Regions from separate parts of the Brevibacillus agri genome, predicted to be linked through region 1. Evidence: a T-box and tRNA genes for the amino acid it is inferred to sense, from the RefSeq annotation. Region 1 holds a T-box; the other holds one or more tRNA genes.

What was found. The T-box of region 1 lies ahead of thrS (threonine--tRNA ligase). A T-box ahead of a tRNA ligase gene usually reads a tRNA of that ligase, here a tRNA-Thr.
Region 2: it encodes a tRNA-Thr, which carries the amino acid that the T-box ahead of thrS (threonine--tRNA ligase) is inferred to sense. The anticodon was not compared.

The regions. Positions count from the first base shown of each region.
Region 1 is NZ_CP026363.1:4,263,601-4,271,416, reverse strand. Features, by position in the region: gene BA6348_RS20915 (acyl-CoA dehydrogenase family protein) at 1-999, shown strand, start outside; gene BA6348_RS20910 (YqaA family protein) at 1,074-1,640, opposite strand; gene BA6348_RS20905 (hypothetical protein) at 1,952-2,170, shown strand; gene mqnC (cyclic dehypoxanthinyl futalosine synthase) at 2,334-3,440, shown strand; gene ytxC (putative sporulation protein YtxC) at 3,623-4,543, shown strand; T-box leader at 4,572-4,835, shown strand; gene thrS (threonine--tRNA ligase) at 4,891-6,804, shown strand; gene BA6348_RS20885 (methyl-accepting chemotaxis protein) at 6,879-7,816, opposite strand, start outside.
Region 2 is NZ_CP026363.1:3,310,331-3,318,146, reverse strand. Features, by position in the region: gene BA6348_RS16195 (M3 family oligoendopeptidase) at 1-1,723, shown strand, start outside; gene BA6348_RS16190 (hypothetical protein) at 1,832-2,074, shown strand; gene BA6348_RS16185 (C40 family peptidase) at 2,140-3,048, opposite strand; tRNA gene BA6348_RS16180 (tRNA-Asp) at 3,236-3,312, shown strand; tRNA gene BA6348_RS16175 (tRNA-Thr) at 3,346-3,421, shown strand; tRNA gene BA6348_RS16170 (tRNA-Leu) at 3,433-3,519, shown strand; gene BA6348_RS16165 (helix-turn-helix domain-containing protein) at 3,692-3,973, shown strand; gene BA6348_RS16160 (ABC transporter substrate-binding protein) at 3,934-4,725, shown strand; gene BA6348_RS16155 (ABC transporter substrate-binding protein) at 4,751-5,251, shown strand; gene ppsA (phosphoenolpyruvate synthase) at 5,556-7,816, shown strand, end outside.

The sequences.
Region 1 (7,816 bases):
CTGAAGGATAAGCTCGGCGTGAACGCGGTGCCGTCTGCCGAGATCCTGCTCCATGGAGCGGAAGGCTACTTGATCGGCCAGCCGGAAAACGGCTTCAAATACATGGCGGAGGCGCTTAACCTGTCGCGCATTTGCAACGCGGTGGCATCCATCGGCATTATGCGCCGGGCGCTGTACGAAGCGAAATATTACGCGAGCCAGCGCCGGGCATTCCAAAACCCGATCGACCAATATCCGATGGTCAGAGAGATGCTGGTCAGCCTGCTGCTCGATACGGAAGTGAGCACTGGCGCGGTGTTTGACATGATTGCCGTGTACGACCGCCTGCAGGATGGCTCGGGAAGCCGCGAAGACATGGCGCTCGCCCGGCTGCTGATTCCGCTGCTGAAATACCGGACCGGAGAGGAAGCTGTCGAGGCCGCCCATGCGGCGATCGAGATTCACGGCGGCAACGGTTTTATCGAAGAGTACGTTACGCCGCGCCTGCTGCGTGACGCCCAGGTTTTGACGGTCTGGGAGGGCACGTCCAACATCCTCGCCCTGGACATTTTGCGCGTCATGCAAAAAGAAAACAGCCATGTCGTGTTCGCCCGGCTGCTGCGCTCCCGTATCGAAGGCTGGCGTCACGCCTTTTCACAGCCGTTTGCCGAGCTATTGCAAGCAGAGCTTGCGGTTTTGGAGGAAAATATCGCCTATCTTTTCCGGCAGTCGCCTGATTATGTGACATATAAATTGAAGGCGCTCGCCGACCACATGATCGACCTGTACGCGCTCTCCTGCATCGTCAGCGAGGCCGAGGACCAGGTGGCCAAAGACAACAACGCGCGCAAATACGTGCTGGCAAAGCTGTATGCGCAAAAGCATTTGACGCCAAAAGCAAAGCGCGGCATTCAAGGCGACGAACTGCTGGACGTCCAGTTTTTCCGCGAACTGCTGGACTGCGAGCCGATCCCGGTGGAAGCGCTCCAGCAGCAGACGGCCTTTGCTTCCGCTACCTGAAAAAAACAAGCGAAAAAACGCCCGGGCAGTTGCACATGGCACGCCCGGGCGTTTTTGGTTGTCACGACAGCTTTTCAGGCATAGCGTTTTCGGCGCTTGTTCCAGATGAACCAGCCGATCGCCACAAGCGCGGCGGCGCCCAGCAGAGTGACCTCCAAGTATTCATCCAGCAGCACTTTGGCATGCTTGCCGTACAGGTGAAACAAGGTTCCGATCAGAAAAAATTTCAAGCCCCGGCCGACGATGGCAAAGAGCATGAGCTTTGTCAGCGAGTAGTTGAACACGCCGCTCAGCACGGTAAACACCTTGAACGGAATCGGAGTAAAAGCGCCGATCAGCACGGCAGCGTCCCCGTTTTTGGCGAATTTCTCGGTGGCGACCACGACCCATTTTTCCGGAAGCAGCTTTTGCAAAATCGGTTTGCCGAGCCATTTGCCGAGCAAAAAGCCGATCGGCGCGCCGAGAATCGAGGCGGTAAAGGCCACGGTCGCAAAGCGGAGCGCTGAACCGGGGTCGAGCAGACTCATCGCAATTTGCATAAAAAAGGGAGGAATCGGACTGATGAACGAATCCAAAAATGCCATGCCAAAGAGTCCCCATATTCCATATTGCATGAACAGTTGTGTGATTTGATCGAGCATGAGCATCTCCTTAGGACGTTTCCTCTCGGGTTTCCATTATACAGGAAAAAATCGCATTTCAGTAGTTAGGATATGCCGCTTTGTCCAAACACAGACCGCCAATTGGCTGATCCAACAGTAGGGAATACGTTTTTCTACGCCGGGGGGTTACGTTTTCCTGGCGTCTTCTCGCTTTGGGGAGATTCGTCCTGCGCGATTCGGCCCGGAAGAAGAGGAGGCGGGTGGTAAAGAAGTCCCTCGCTTTTTCATTGACGATAGGAAATAATATCCATTAGTATAGAAAAGAAGGACATACAGTATTGGAGGAACCCATGAAGACATTGGGATCGGGGAAAGTCGTTTTTTATGCGCCGGATGGAACCAGCTTGCAGTTGACGGGAGAAATTGACGTGCGCGGAGATCGGGTAGCCGTGACGGAAATCATTTACTTTAACGGCCAGCCGAATGGCGCGCGCGAAACCAATCTGCCGCTTTCGCAAACCGTCATTTATTGGGAACCGGAAGTGTATGAGCAGATCGGATATGAATGATACCTATAGCAACAGAAACGGACAGCCCTGCTTTTGGCGGGGCTGTTTTTCGTCGTACCATCGTCGCGCCCTGTTTGTGCCAGCACCCCGAACTATAGCCGTTATGTCCCGATTGTGATATCATGTGGAATGGAATTTACGTAAGGTACGAGGAGTGATCCTTATGATCGATGCTATATTGGAACGTGCCCTTGCCGGAGAACGACTTGGCCTGGAAGACGGCCTCGCGCTGTTTGCCAGCAATGAAATTGAGAAGATCGGACACTACGCCAATCTGGTGATGCAAAAGCACCACCCAGAGCCCATTGCCACGTTTGTCATCAGCCGAAATGTGAACTACACGAACATTTGCGATACGTATTGCCGCTTTTGCGCCTTTTACCGTCGTCCCGGTTCAAGCGAAGGCTATGTATTGCCCAGAGAGACTATTTTCCAAAAGATTCAGGAGACAATTGACGTCGGCGGCACGGAAATCTTGATGCAGGGCGGGACCAACCCGGATCTGAAGATCGACTATTTCACCGACCTGCTGCGCGCGATCAAGCAGCGCTTCCCGCAAATTACGATGCACTCCTTGTCGGTAGCGGAAGTGATTAAAATCGCGGAAGTTTCCAACATGACGGTCGAAGACGTGCTCAAGGAACTGAAGGCCGCAGGGCTGGATTCGTTGCCGGGAGCGGGCGGCGAAATTCTCGACGACCGTACCCGCCGCAAAATTTCCCGCCTGAAAGGCTCGTGGAAAGAGTGGATCGACACGCAAAAAGCTGCTCACCGCATCGGCTTGCCAGGTACGGCGACGATGGTTATCGGCTTCGGCGAGGAAATGGAGGAGCGCGTGCTGTCCCTGATGCGCATTCGCGAAGCACAGGACGAGACGCACGGCTTCAAGGCGTTTATCGTCTGGACGTTCCAGCCGGACAACACGAACATGAAAGCCGTGAACAATACGCCGGAGGAATACCTCAAGACGCTGGCGATCAGCCGACTGATGCTGGACAACTTCGAAAATCTCCAGGCTTCCTGGGTGACGATGGGTCCAGAGTACGGCCAGCTTTCCCTTTCCTACGGGGCAAACGATTTCGGTCAGACGATGATGGAAGAAAACGTCGTCTCGGCAGCCGCATGTACCTACAAGGTGAACACCAACCAGATTCTCGAACTGATCCGCGGTGCAGGCAAAATCCCGGCGCAGCGCAACACCCAGTACGACATCTTGCGCGTGTTCAAGGACGGCGAGATGGCGGAAAGAGATTTTGTGATGCAAAACTAAATGAAAAAACGTTCAGCAACACGCTGCCAGATCGTCTTTTCGCAAGAGCGGAACAGACGATCTGGCAGCGTGTTTTTCTATCCCCACGGACAACTTCCAATCCCCGGTTTCCAATCGTTTAAAAGTATATCGCCCATAAAGGGACATATACTGTAACTACAATTGCGGTTGGGGGGATGAAAATGCAAACGTTTCGCGTCTTGCTGGAGAATGTCCCTGAGCATAGTGGCACGTATCGCGTTATCGTAAATGAGATGATGGAGCGGGTCAATACTGCCCCGGTGCGCATTACATACAAGGAGCAGGAACAGGACGACTACTGCACGTTCCTTTTTCAAAGCTGGTGCGAAGAGGAATACGATGCGCAGACGATAGAGTGGGCGAGAGCTTTTGTGGCATTGACATTGGCGGAGTGGGTGACGCAGGTCAAAGAGCCGGCGATCATGCAGGAAATGGCTGCCGATCTGTTGGCGGCGGAGCAGATGGAAGAAGAATGGCCGGAAATTTTTCCCTACATTGAGCGCATGTGCCGAGAGATCGAGCTGGACGGACGCGAACTGCTGGCCGCCACGACTCGAAAGGCAAACGTCTACCGCAAAGCCTTTTTATACTTGGAGCAGGAGCGAACTATCAACGTATTGGGGTTCGTCAGGTTCCGGCTGCAGGAGCATTGGAATGAACTGTTCGAGCTGGTCGAATCGGGAATCGACGAATATTTGGAAGACAAGCAATACCAGGAATTTGTCGAGCTTCTGCGCTATTTTATCGCCGTACAGGAAGTGAAACAGGAAGTGGTCCATGTTGTTCCTAGTGTGGACAAACCTTTCCATCTTTATGACAAAAAGGGAGACCGCCTTTGGCTGGAACAGCTCGATTCCGTGCTGAGCATGGACGAACAAAAATGCCGCGATGAAGATTACTTGGTCAGCGCGCTGGTTACACTGGCACCGGAGAGCATCGTTCTGCACATGGCCGGGGAGAAGCCGGGGCTTGTGCAAACGATCCGCAGCATTTTTGACAGCAGGCTCATCACCTGCCATTCCTGTTCGTTATGCCTTGGGCAAAGACGTGTACTTGACGGGAACAATCCGACTAAACTATAATTAGCAGCAACAAGAGTGAATATCGCTTACAAATACGATGAGAAGGACATGGACGATATCGAGATCGCTCTAGAGAGGCGGGCCTTGGCTGGAAGCTTGCTGCGAGACGATATGGATCTACCCCCTTCGAGTAGCAGCCGGGAACGAAGCGTACGCTTTTACTAACGGCTTGCCGGTTCCATACCGTTACCATGTCAATGAGGAGTTTGTTTGGGCATCCGTTTTGCACGGCCCGTTTTGTAAAAACAGACTTGAATTAGGGTGGTACCGCGAGAATACACTCGTCCCTTCTGGGATGGGTGTTTTTTATTTTCTCAAAAACAACAAACAGGAAGGAAGAATCCAAGGTGGCACAAATTAACGTAACGTTCCCGGATGGAGCAGTCCGTCAGTACGAAGCTGGGATCACCATCGAAGAGATCGCAGGCTCCATCAGCGCGAGCCTGAAGAAAAAAGCAGTAGCCGGCAAAAAAGACGGCAAAGTCGTGGATCTGTACACGCCGCTTGAGGATGACGCAGCAATTGAAATCGTGACCCTCGATTCGCCGGAAGGCTTGGAAGTTTACCGTCACAGTACCGCTCACTTGCTCGCCCAGGCAGTAAGACGCCTGTACGGCAGCGAAGTCAAATTCGGGATCGGTCCTGTGATCGAAGACGGCTTCTACTACGACATGGACATTCCGGTCTCGCTCTCGCCAGAAGACTTGGGCAAGATTGAGGCGGAAATGGAAAAAATCGTGAAGGAAGACTTGCCGATCCGCCGCAGAGTCGTCAGCCGCGACGAGGCGACAAGAATTTTCCAAAACCTCAACGACCATCTGAAGCTGGAACTCATCCGCGACTTGCCGGCGGATGCGACGATCACCCTGTACGAGCAGGGCGAATTTTTCGACCTCTGTCGCGGCCCGCACTTGCCGTCCACTGGCTACATCAAAGCGTTCAAGCTGATGAGCGTGGCAGGTGCATACTGGCGCGGAAAAGCGGAAAACCAGGTGCTGCAGCGCGTCTACGGTACCGCTTGGCCGAAAAAAGCGGATATGGACGAATATCTGCACTTCATCGAAGAGGCGAAAAAGCGCGACCACCGCAAACTGGGCAAAGAGCTGGAGCTGTTCATGTTCTCCGAGGAAGCGCCTGGCATGCCGTTCTACCTGCCAAACGGCTTCACTGTCCGCAACGAGCTGGAGCAGTTCTCCCGCCGCCTGCAACAGCTTGCCCAATACACAGAGGTGCGCTCGCCGTTCCTCATGAACGAGCGCCTCTGGAAAGAATCCGGTCACTGGGATCACTACAAGGAAAACATGTACTTCTCTGAAGTCGACAACGCGACTTACGCCTTGAAGCCGATGAACTGCCCAGGACACATGCTCATTTACAAAAACGCAATGCATTCCTACCGCGACTTGCCGATTCGCTATGCCGAGTTCGGCCAGGTTCACCGCCACGAATATTCCGGCGCGCTGAACGGCATGCTGCGGGTTCGCACCTTCTGCCAGGATGACGCACACGTATTCGTCCGCCCTGACCAGATCGAGAGCGAAATCAAAAACATGATTAAGCTGATCGACAAAATCTACAAAGTGTTCGGCTTTGAATACAGCGTAGCACTTTCGACTCGCCCGGAAGATTCCATGGGCTCCGACGAGCTGTGGGAAACAGCGGAAAGCTCCTTGAAAAAGGTGCTGGAGCAACTGGAAATGCCGTATGAAATCAAGGAAGGCGACGGTGCGTTCTACGGACCGAAGATCGACTTCCAAATTACCGACGCGCTGAAACGCCGTCACCAATGTGGAACCATCCAGCTCGACTTCCAAATGCCGGAGAAGTTCGACCTGACTTACGTGGGCCAAGACAACGAAAAGCATCGTCCGGTTGTCTTGCACCGTGCGATGTACGGCTCCATGGAGCGTTTCATCGGCATCCTGATCGAGCACTACGCAGGCGCATTCCCTGTCTGGCTGACTCCAATCCAGGCGCGCTTGATGAACATCAGCGAGGTGCACATTCCGTACGCCGAGCAAGTCAAAGAAAAGCTGCAACAAGCTGGCATCCGCGTAGAGCTGGATGCGCGCAACGAAAAAATCGGCTACAAAATCCGTGAAGCGCAAGTGCAAAAAATCCCGTACATGCTGGTTATCGGGGAAAAAGAAGTGACAGACGGCACTCTGTCTGTACGCAGACGGGGAGTAGGCGATGAAGGCGCCATGACCGTTGATGAGTTCGTGGAAAAAATCCGCGCCGAAATCAACGAAATGAAGTAAAGCAAAAAGGGCAGTTCTCACCCGAACGGTGGGAACGGCCCTTTTGTTTTTGGCGAAAACGGTGGCGACAACTGCTACAGCTCATTTTCCAGACGGGTAAGCAGTGTTACGACTTCATGGGACGCCCGTTGAAGCTGCTCGTACGCTTCCTGGGCGCCGGCGAGATCCTCGGCCTGGTATTTTTCCACTGCCTGCTTGGCGTAAAAATGTACTAATTTGTGCGGCTCCTCCAGCTTTTTGAAGGTCGGGTTGTTGCGCACAAGCGGCGGCAAGTCGCTGTAGTACCACGTCCCCAGTCGGCAGTGATGGTGCGAGGCCATTTCTGCGGCGACCAGGTTTTCCAAACCAAGGAACATGTTGTAAATTTTCCATTTCCACAGCAAATGATCCGTTTTGGCCACGCGCACGATGTCTTTGTAGCTCAATTTGACATTGATCGTAAAGAACGTCTTGCGGTACTCATCCATTTTCCGGCTCAGTTCGAGAATGATTTGCGCGGTGTCTTTGGCGATTTGCTGCGAATGTGTGCTCAGGTCAAAAATCGTGGAGTTGCGGTGGGCGATATCCGTGACAGAAGAAGCCTGTTCCTCGGTCATGGCGGCAATTTGCGAGGTGGATTGGCTGATTTCCTGCATGGTGGACACAATCTTGTTCAGGGCGACATCGGCGAACTGGGCTTCCCCGACGCTGCGCTCCACCAGCTTGCTCGTGCTGTCCATCTGCTCCGTCACTCGCTTCGAAACTTGTTGCAGCGACTCCATGTTGTCTGTGATCCGGCTGATCTGTTCTTTTGTATGCTCGGCCAGCTTGCGCACCTCAGTGGCTACGACTGCAAAGCCGCGCCCTTGCTCTCCGGCCCGGGCGGCCTCGATACTGGCGTTCAGCGCGAGCAGGTTGGTCTGCTCGGCGATTTCCCGAATGATGCGGATGACGTCCTGTGTCTGATGAATCTCCTGATTGAGCTGGTTTACCCTGCTCATGACCTCGACAAAGACGTGGCCCACCTGGCGGA
Region 2 (7,816 bases), 950 kb from region 1:
GCAAGACTGGGAAAAACTATGCCGGGAGATGGACGAGGTAAAAAGCTGGGCAGCCTCAAGCCTGCAAACGACCGATGACGCCGTCCAGAAAATGGAGGCGTACATTACCCGGATGACTTCGATTTTGCAGACCCAATACCGCCTGTACGCGTTTGGCGAGCTGACGGCAAGCGTGGACGCGAAAAACGAAAAAGCGCTGCAATTCATCGAAAAAGTGCAGGAGCAGTCCGTCGAGCTGGTAGAGCCGGGCGTGCTGTTCCAAAAATGGCTCGGCCAACTGGACAATTTGAGCGAGCTGATTTGCCAGTCCGAGCTGCTGGAAACGCATCGCTTCATGCTGACCGAATTGTCCGAGAAGAGCAAGTACATGCTCAGCGAAAAAGAAGAAATCATTTTGGCGAAAATGAAAAACACAGGCTCCAACGCCTGGACGAAGCTGCAGGAAATGCTGACCTCGACGCTCTTGGTAGACATCACCATCGACGGAGAGGCCAAACAGCTTCCGCTGCCTGTCGTGCGCAACATGGCGCATGAAAAAGACGCCGAGCTGCGCAAGGCGGCTTACGAGGCAGAGCTTGCCGCTTACAAAAAGATCGAGGAATCGTCAGCGGCGAGCTTGAACGGGATCAAGGGAGAAGTCATCACCGTAGCCAAGCTTCGCGGCTATGAGTCGCCGCTGGAAAAAACATTGCTCGACTCGCGCATGGACAAGGCGACGTTGGACGCGATGCTTGCCGCGATGAAGGAAAGCTTGCCGGCCTTTACGAAGTACTTCCGGGCAAAAGCAAAGCTGCTCGGACACGAAAACGGCTTGCCGTTCTACGACCTGTTTGCTCCGGTGGGCGAAGCCGACATGCGCTTTACGTATCAGGAAGCGCGCGACTTTATTGTCAAGCACTTTGGTAGCTTTAGCGAAAAGCTGGCGAATTATGCCGCCCGCGCTTTTGACAACCAGTGGATTGACGCCGAGACTCGCGAAGGCAAGCGCGGCGGAGCGTTTTGCTACAACCTGCACATGGTCGGGGAGAGCCGGATCATGGCGAACTACACAGGCAGCTACAACGACGTCAGCACGTTGGCACACGAGCTGGGACACGGCTACCATGGCGAATGTCTCGTGCAGGAAGCGTTCTACAACAGCGATTACCCGATGCCGATCGCGGAAACCGCGTCGATTTTGTGTGAGACGATCATTGCCAAGGCCGCTTTGGCCCAGGCGACCCCAGAGGAAGCCTTTTCCATTCTGGAAAACGACATCTCCGGCGCAAGCCAGGTCATTGTCGATATTTACAGCCGCTACCTGTTTGAAACGGCCGTCTTTGCCCGCCGCGCAGAAGGCTCCCTGTCTGTCAACGAGCTGAAGGAACTGATGCTGCAAGCGCAAAAGGACGCCTACGGAGAGGGGCTTGACCATGCTGTGCTGCACCCGTACATGTGGGTGTGCAAGCCGCATTACTACAGTGCCGATTTCAACTTCTACAACTTCCCGTACGCCTTTGGCTTGCTGTTCGCAAAAGGCTTGTACGCCGAGTACGTGAAGCGCGGCGAAGCGTTTGTCCAGCAGTATGACGAGCTTTTGTCTGTCACAGGCAAAATGAGCATTGCCGATGTGGCCGCGATCATGGACGTCGACGTGCGCTCGGTTGACTTCTGGCGCAACTCGCTTGCGCTGATTGCCAAAGATATTGATACGTTTGTGGAGCTGGCCGCTGCGCGTGCGTAAAGCCCACAGCCCACAGGAAAAAACGTCCGATCGTCATGTCGGGCGTTTTTTTGCGCATAGCAACGAACCGACCGGGAGAAAGTAAGAAAAAACAAATGAGGTGATTACGTGGTAAACGGATTGCAGTTACTCGACCTACTACGGGAAACAGAGAACAAAATGCTGCATCTACATAGAGCCATAGACAGAGTCAGCAGCGAACCTGATTTCAAAGAGTCGGTCAGCGTTCTCACCGTAGTTGTGCGCGATTACCAGCTTCAGCTCGACAAGATGAAGCAGGCCTTGGGCAAAATCGAAATTGGGGCCAACCAGACACCTCCCCAGGCCGGACACAACACGGAAATTCATTGATCCGAACTCACAGGAAAACAGCCCACAACCTGGTGACAGGTGTGGGCCGTTTTTTCGGGGGATTGCTACTGGAATTCGGCGTAGCGCTTGACGCCGTAGAACGGATACAGCTTGTGCATGTACTCCACCTTGCCGTAGCGAACGTCTTCGCCGTTTGCATGGACGATGGTGCCATTGCCCAAGTAGATCGCTACGTGGGACACGCGTCCTTTTCCGAGCGAATCGTAAAACAGCAGGTCGCCCGGCTGCGCTTGCTCGAGCGGAATGGATACGCCCCCGCGGAATTGATCCTCGGATGTACGCGGAAGTGTAACCCCGAGGCGGCTAAATACGTATGAAGTAAAGCCGCTGCAATCAAATCCGTCCGGTGTGGTTCCTCCGAGCACATACGGAGTTTTGAGCAGTGGTTCAAAGATCGATTCGAGACGGTGCAGGCTTGCGGAATCGACATCGCCTGCGAACGCAACGTCAGGGGCGAGCTTTGGACTCAAGTAAGCGGAGAAGACGTAGGCTTCATCATCTTCGAACTCGATTTTGGTCCACTCGCTGCCAGTCTCGACGACTTCAACCACGTCACCGAACTTCAGCTTGCCTAAAATTCTCGCATCCGTCGACGCTTTTTTGCGCACATTCAGCACGTCTACCGTCACGCGCGCTTTTTCGCCAGCCGTCAGTTCTTCCGGCTCGTTGTTGGCGGAGTCAATCGAGGCGGCTACGACATCGAGAGGGACGTCGGCTGCACCGCCTGTCGACAGGCTGCCTTCAGGCAAGGACAAAGTCTGGCCAATCGACAGTTGATCGCTTTTCAGTTGGTTCACTTGCATGAGCTGGCTGACCGTAGTCTGGTGCTCACGGGCAATTTTGCTCAACGTGTCCCCTGCTGATACTACATACACTCCAGAGGCGGCGTGAGCAGCAGTAGGCAGCAGAGTGAAGAGGGCGAGGGAGGTGAGTAGCTTCGAAGTAAGTTTCATATCATCGTCTCCACCAATCTACTATTTTCTGCATATCTAGATAAAATTCTAGCGGATTTTCAATGGTAAATCTATGAAAAAATGATGTAGAAAAAAAGATTTCAAAAACTATTGCAAAGTTGGTAGAAGACATGCTATATTACAGAAGTGCCCACGAGAGTGAGCAAAAGTTGGAAATAAACCACATGGAGCTGTGGTGAAGTTGGAGTTCACGCCGGTCTGTCACACCGGAGGTCGCGGGTTCGAGTCCCGTCAGCTCCGCCATTCTTCGATACACGAATGGCGAATATTATCTATGCCGGTGTAGCTCAATTGGTAGAGCACCTGACTTGTAATCAGGGGGTTGTGGGTTCGATTCCTATCGCCGGCACCACGTTTTCATTTGCGGTCGTGGCGGAATTGGCAGACGCGCTAGATTCAGGTTCTAGTGGTGGCAACACCGTGGAGGTTCAAGTCCTCTCGACCGCACCATACCAGTAAACGACAGGCTTTTGGGCTGCTTTTTCCGGCAGAACAAAAGCCTTTTTGCTATTCATGATCTGGATTAGGCTGACACTGCTGGCAGCGGCAGGCTTGTCCCGCTTCCAGCTACACGCAAGCGAGCGGCTGCGACTCCGGCCGCCCCGCCGCCTGGGAGACGGGCGTGAGCTTCGTCGAATACCTGGGCCGGGTCCGAATCCGCAAAGGCCAGGAGCTGCTCCAGTTGTCGGACAAAGATTTGCATCTGATTGCGCAGGAAACCGGGTTTGCCAACGATTATTATTTCAGCCGAAAGTTTAAGCAGATTGTGGGCGTTCCGCTGACGGTGTACAGAAAGCAGCCGAAACGAATCGCCGTCCTGATGCCGCACGCCACAGTATGCCTGCTGGCCTGGGGATCGTCCCGGTGTTTGGCGTCGTCGGCTTGTGGATGGAGCCGTGGCTGACTGCTCATTACCGGGAGCGGCTCGACTGCTCAGGTTTCAGGCAAGGGGAGTGGTACAGCGACAAAACCGTCCAGTGGCTCGCGGCGAATCCGCCCGACCTCATCATGGTGTATCGGGAAGAGTACACCGAGAGCTTGTGGGAGATCGCCCCGGTGTTCACGATTCCCGAGGAATGCAGCGATTGGCGGGAGGAACTGCTCGTGCTCGCGGCAGCCGTGGGGCGTCGCGAACAGGCAGAACGCTGGCTCCTGCTGTTTGACGAAAGAGCTTTGGCGGTAAAAAACAAGCTGGTCGTCCAGCGTGCCCGAGGCGAGACGTTTTTGATCGAGAAAATCGTCTCGGGCAAATGCTACGTTTACAGCAACATGACGAGCATGGGCGGGTGTCTGATATACGATGTGCTGGGCTTGCAGCCGCCGACTGCCGTGCAGCGGAACATGATCGAAAAAGGGCTGCTGAACATACACGTCCCGCTGGACGATCTGCCCGATTACTCCGCCGATCACATTTTTTTGTTCCTCTATCATTCGCATTGGCCCCCCGCCGAGTGCGAGGTATTGGAGTCGAGCGTGTGGCGCGGTCTGCCGGCAGTAAAAAACGGCCGCGTGTACGAGCCGGACCCGAATGTTTTTTACGGGTACGATCCTTTGGCGATGGAGAAGCAATTGGACTGGCTGGAGGAAAATGGTCCAGTCACATTTCGGCTGAATTTTCGTCATTTGTCTGCATGGACAAACTTTCTGCCCTCTTGATACGCTTGATTCGATAATAATTCTCATGAATGCGACCGCGACACTTGTTCATCCGAACGGAAAAGAGCTTGCCGTGCTCGGCGACAACTTCGGGCGGGGCGGGGAAGCGATCTACCATGCGATCGGCTTCAAGGCCAATGAGCGGGTGCAGCGTGAAGTGATCGACAGCGGCGCACAGTACCAGGCGATTTCGCTTGAGCTGCTCCAAGAATACGCCGACGCAGACATCGTGTTTCTCTGCTCATGGGACCAAACGACCGAGGAAGAGCTGAAGGCGGTTGTCGATAGCGGAGTGTGGAGGCAGCTTCCGGCTGTCCGGGAGAATCGCGTCATCGTCCTCGATTACAAAACCTTTTTCTACTTTGACCCGATATCCGTCCTCGGCCAGATCGAGGCGTTGGCCGACGTGATCGAGCGCACAACGGGGCGAAACAGAAGCAGTGAGGTCCGAGGTTTCTGGCACGATGGGGGGGGCGGGCCAGTCCTAGAAATTTCTTTGACATGTCTAGTTTTTATGATACAATAGCAAAGGCGATTGAGATTTGAACAGTCGTGATTGTTCCAACATTCGCATTCTCTAACAGATTGCCTGGACGCGTTCCAGGTTTTTTTATATGCTTTTCAGCTTGGAGCGGCATGAATGAAAAGAACCTGGCAAAACTGCCCAGGTTCTTTTTGATTGCGCCTAAAAAGACACGATGATATAATCAGAGCACACGAGTGTACTCAATTTTATGGTTAGTGGTATCTCATTTTACACTTTAATTGTATCACCCGCACAAACACCTGTCAAATGCTTTTTCACAATGGAATGGTTAGGGGAGATCGGAATGAGTGCTTTGGTCCTCGGTTTTCAGGAAATGGAAAAAACAGCGCGGTTGCTCGTTGGCGGCAAAGGGATCAATCTGGGGGAGCTATCGAAAATCCCCGGCATACAAGTCCCGGAAGGATTTTGTATGACCACAGCGGGCTATCAAAAAGCCATCGAACAAAACGAGACGTATCATGCTTTGCTGGATCGACTGGCGAGGCTGAGCGCAGAAGACCGGGAGCCAATTGGTGAAATCAGCAGGCAGCTTCGGCAAATTATCAGGGAAGCCGAAATTCCCGCCGATGTGGTCGAAGCCGTGACGCACTATCTCTCCCGCTTTGGAGCGGAACACGCTTATGCCGTGCGCTCGAGTGCGACTGCGGAAGATTTGCCGCACGCTTCTTTTGCTGGTCAACAGGACACCTATTTGAACATCATCGGCATAGAAGCCATTTTGCAGCATATGAGCCAATGCTGGGCGTCGCTGTTTACGGATCGCGCGGTCATTTACCGGATGCAAAACGGATTTGACCACCGCCATGTTTCTTTATCCGTCATCGTACAAAGGATGGTTTTCCCTCACGCTTCCGGGATTTTGTTTACCGCCGACCCGATTACAGCCAACCGGAAGCTGCTGTCTATCGACGCCAGTTTTGGACTTGGCGAAGCACTCGTCTCTGGCCTCGTATCCGCCGATTGTTATCGAGTAAAGGACGGGGACATCGTCGACAAAAGGATCGCAACCAAAACGTTGGCGATTTACGGACGAAAAGAAGGCGGGACGCAGACGGAGCAGATCGAGCCTGAGCGGCAAAAGGCGCAAACTCTTACCGACCCGCAAATTTTGCAACTGGCACGCATCGGCAGACAGATCGAAGCTTATTTGGGCTGCCCGCAAGATATCGAATGGTGTTTGGCTGACGATACGTTTTACATTGTCCAGAGCCGTCCGATTACGACTTTGTACCCCATCCCGGAAGCGAACGATCAAGACAATCACGTCTACGTATCGGTGGGCCACCAGCAAATGATGACCGACCCGATGAAGCCTTTGGGCATGTCTGTTTTTCTGTTGACGACGAATGCCCCCATGCACAAAGCCGGTGGCAGGCTGTTTGTCGATGTGACAAAGATGCTCGCTACACCTGACAGCAGGCAAATGCTGATAAATACATTGGGACAATCCGACCCGCTCATAAAAGACGCGCTGCTGACGATCATCGAGCGAGATTTTATCCGATTGTCACCAACAGATGACAAAGAACAGTCCCCCGGCAACAGCAATCCAGATAGGCTGCCCGCCAGTTTGGAAACACCGATCGAAGACGATCCGGCCATCGTCGCTGAGTTGATTGCGCGCAATCAAAACGCGCTCGAACAGGTAAAGCAAACCATCCAAACGAAATCCGGGCCTGATTTGTTTTCCTTTATTCTCGAAGACATCCAGCAGTTAAAGCAGGTGTTATTTGTCCCGAAAAACTTGGGCGTGATTATGGCTGCGCTGAATGCTTCGGCATGGATCAACGAAAAAATGAACGAGTGGCTGGGTGAAAAAAACGTAGCAGACACGCTTTCCCAATCGGTGCCAAACAACATTACGTCGGAAATGGGGCTGGCGCTCCTTGATGTTGCTGATGCGATTCGCCCTTATCCAAAGGTCATTGACTATTTGCAGCACGCACAAGCAGATCACTTTTGGGAGGAACTGCTCAAACTGGATGGCGGACAGGAAGCGCATGACGCGATCCAGGCGTATCTCGAAAAATACGGAATGCGCTGTGCCGGAGAAATTGATCTGACGAGAACGCGTTGGAGTGAAAACCCGCTCACGCTCGTCCCCATGATTTTGGGCAACATCAAAAACTTTGAGCCGAACGCTGGCAAGCGGAAATTTGAGCAAGGGCGACAGGAAGCGCTTAAAAAAGAACAAGAGATCATCGAGCGAGTAAAGCAATTGCCGGACGGGGAACAAAAAGCAAAAGAAACGAAACAAATGATCGACCGCATCCGAAACTTCATCGGTTATCGCGAATATCCCAAATACAGCATCTTGAATCGCTACTTCGTCTATAAGCAAGCTTTGCTGAAAGAAGCCGAACAACTCGTACAAGCGGGTGTTCTTCGCGAAAAAGAAGACGTGTACTATCTCACTTTGGAAGAGTTTCACGAAGTGGTGCGCACGAACAAGCTGGACCAGCAGGTCATCAGCCAACGAAAAGAAGACTACCAATTTTTCGAAAAGCTGACACCGCCGCGTGTCATCACGTCTGATGGTGAAAT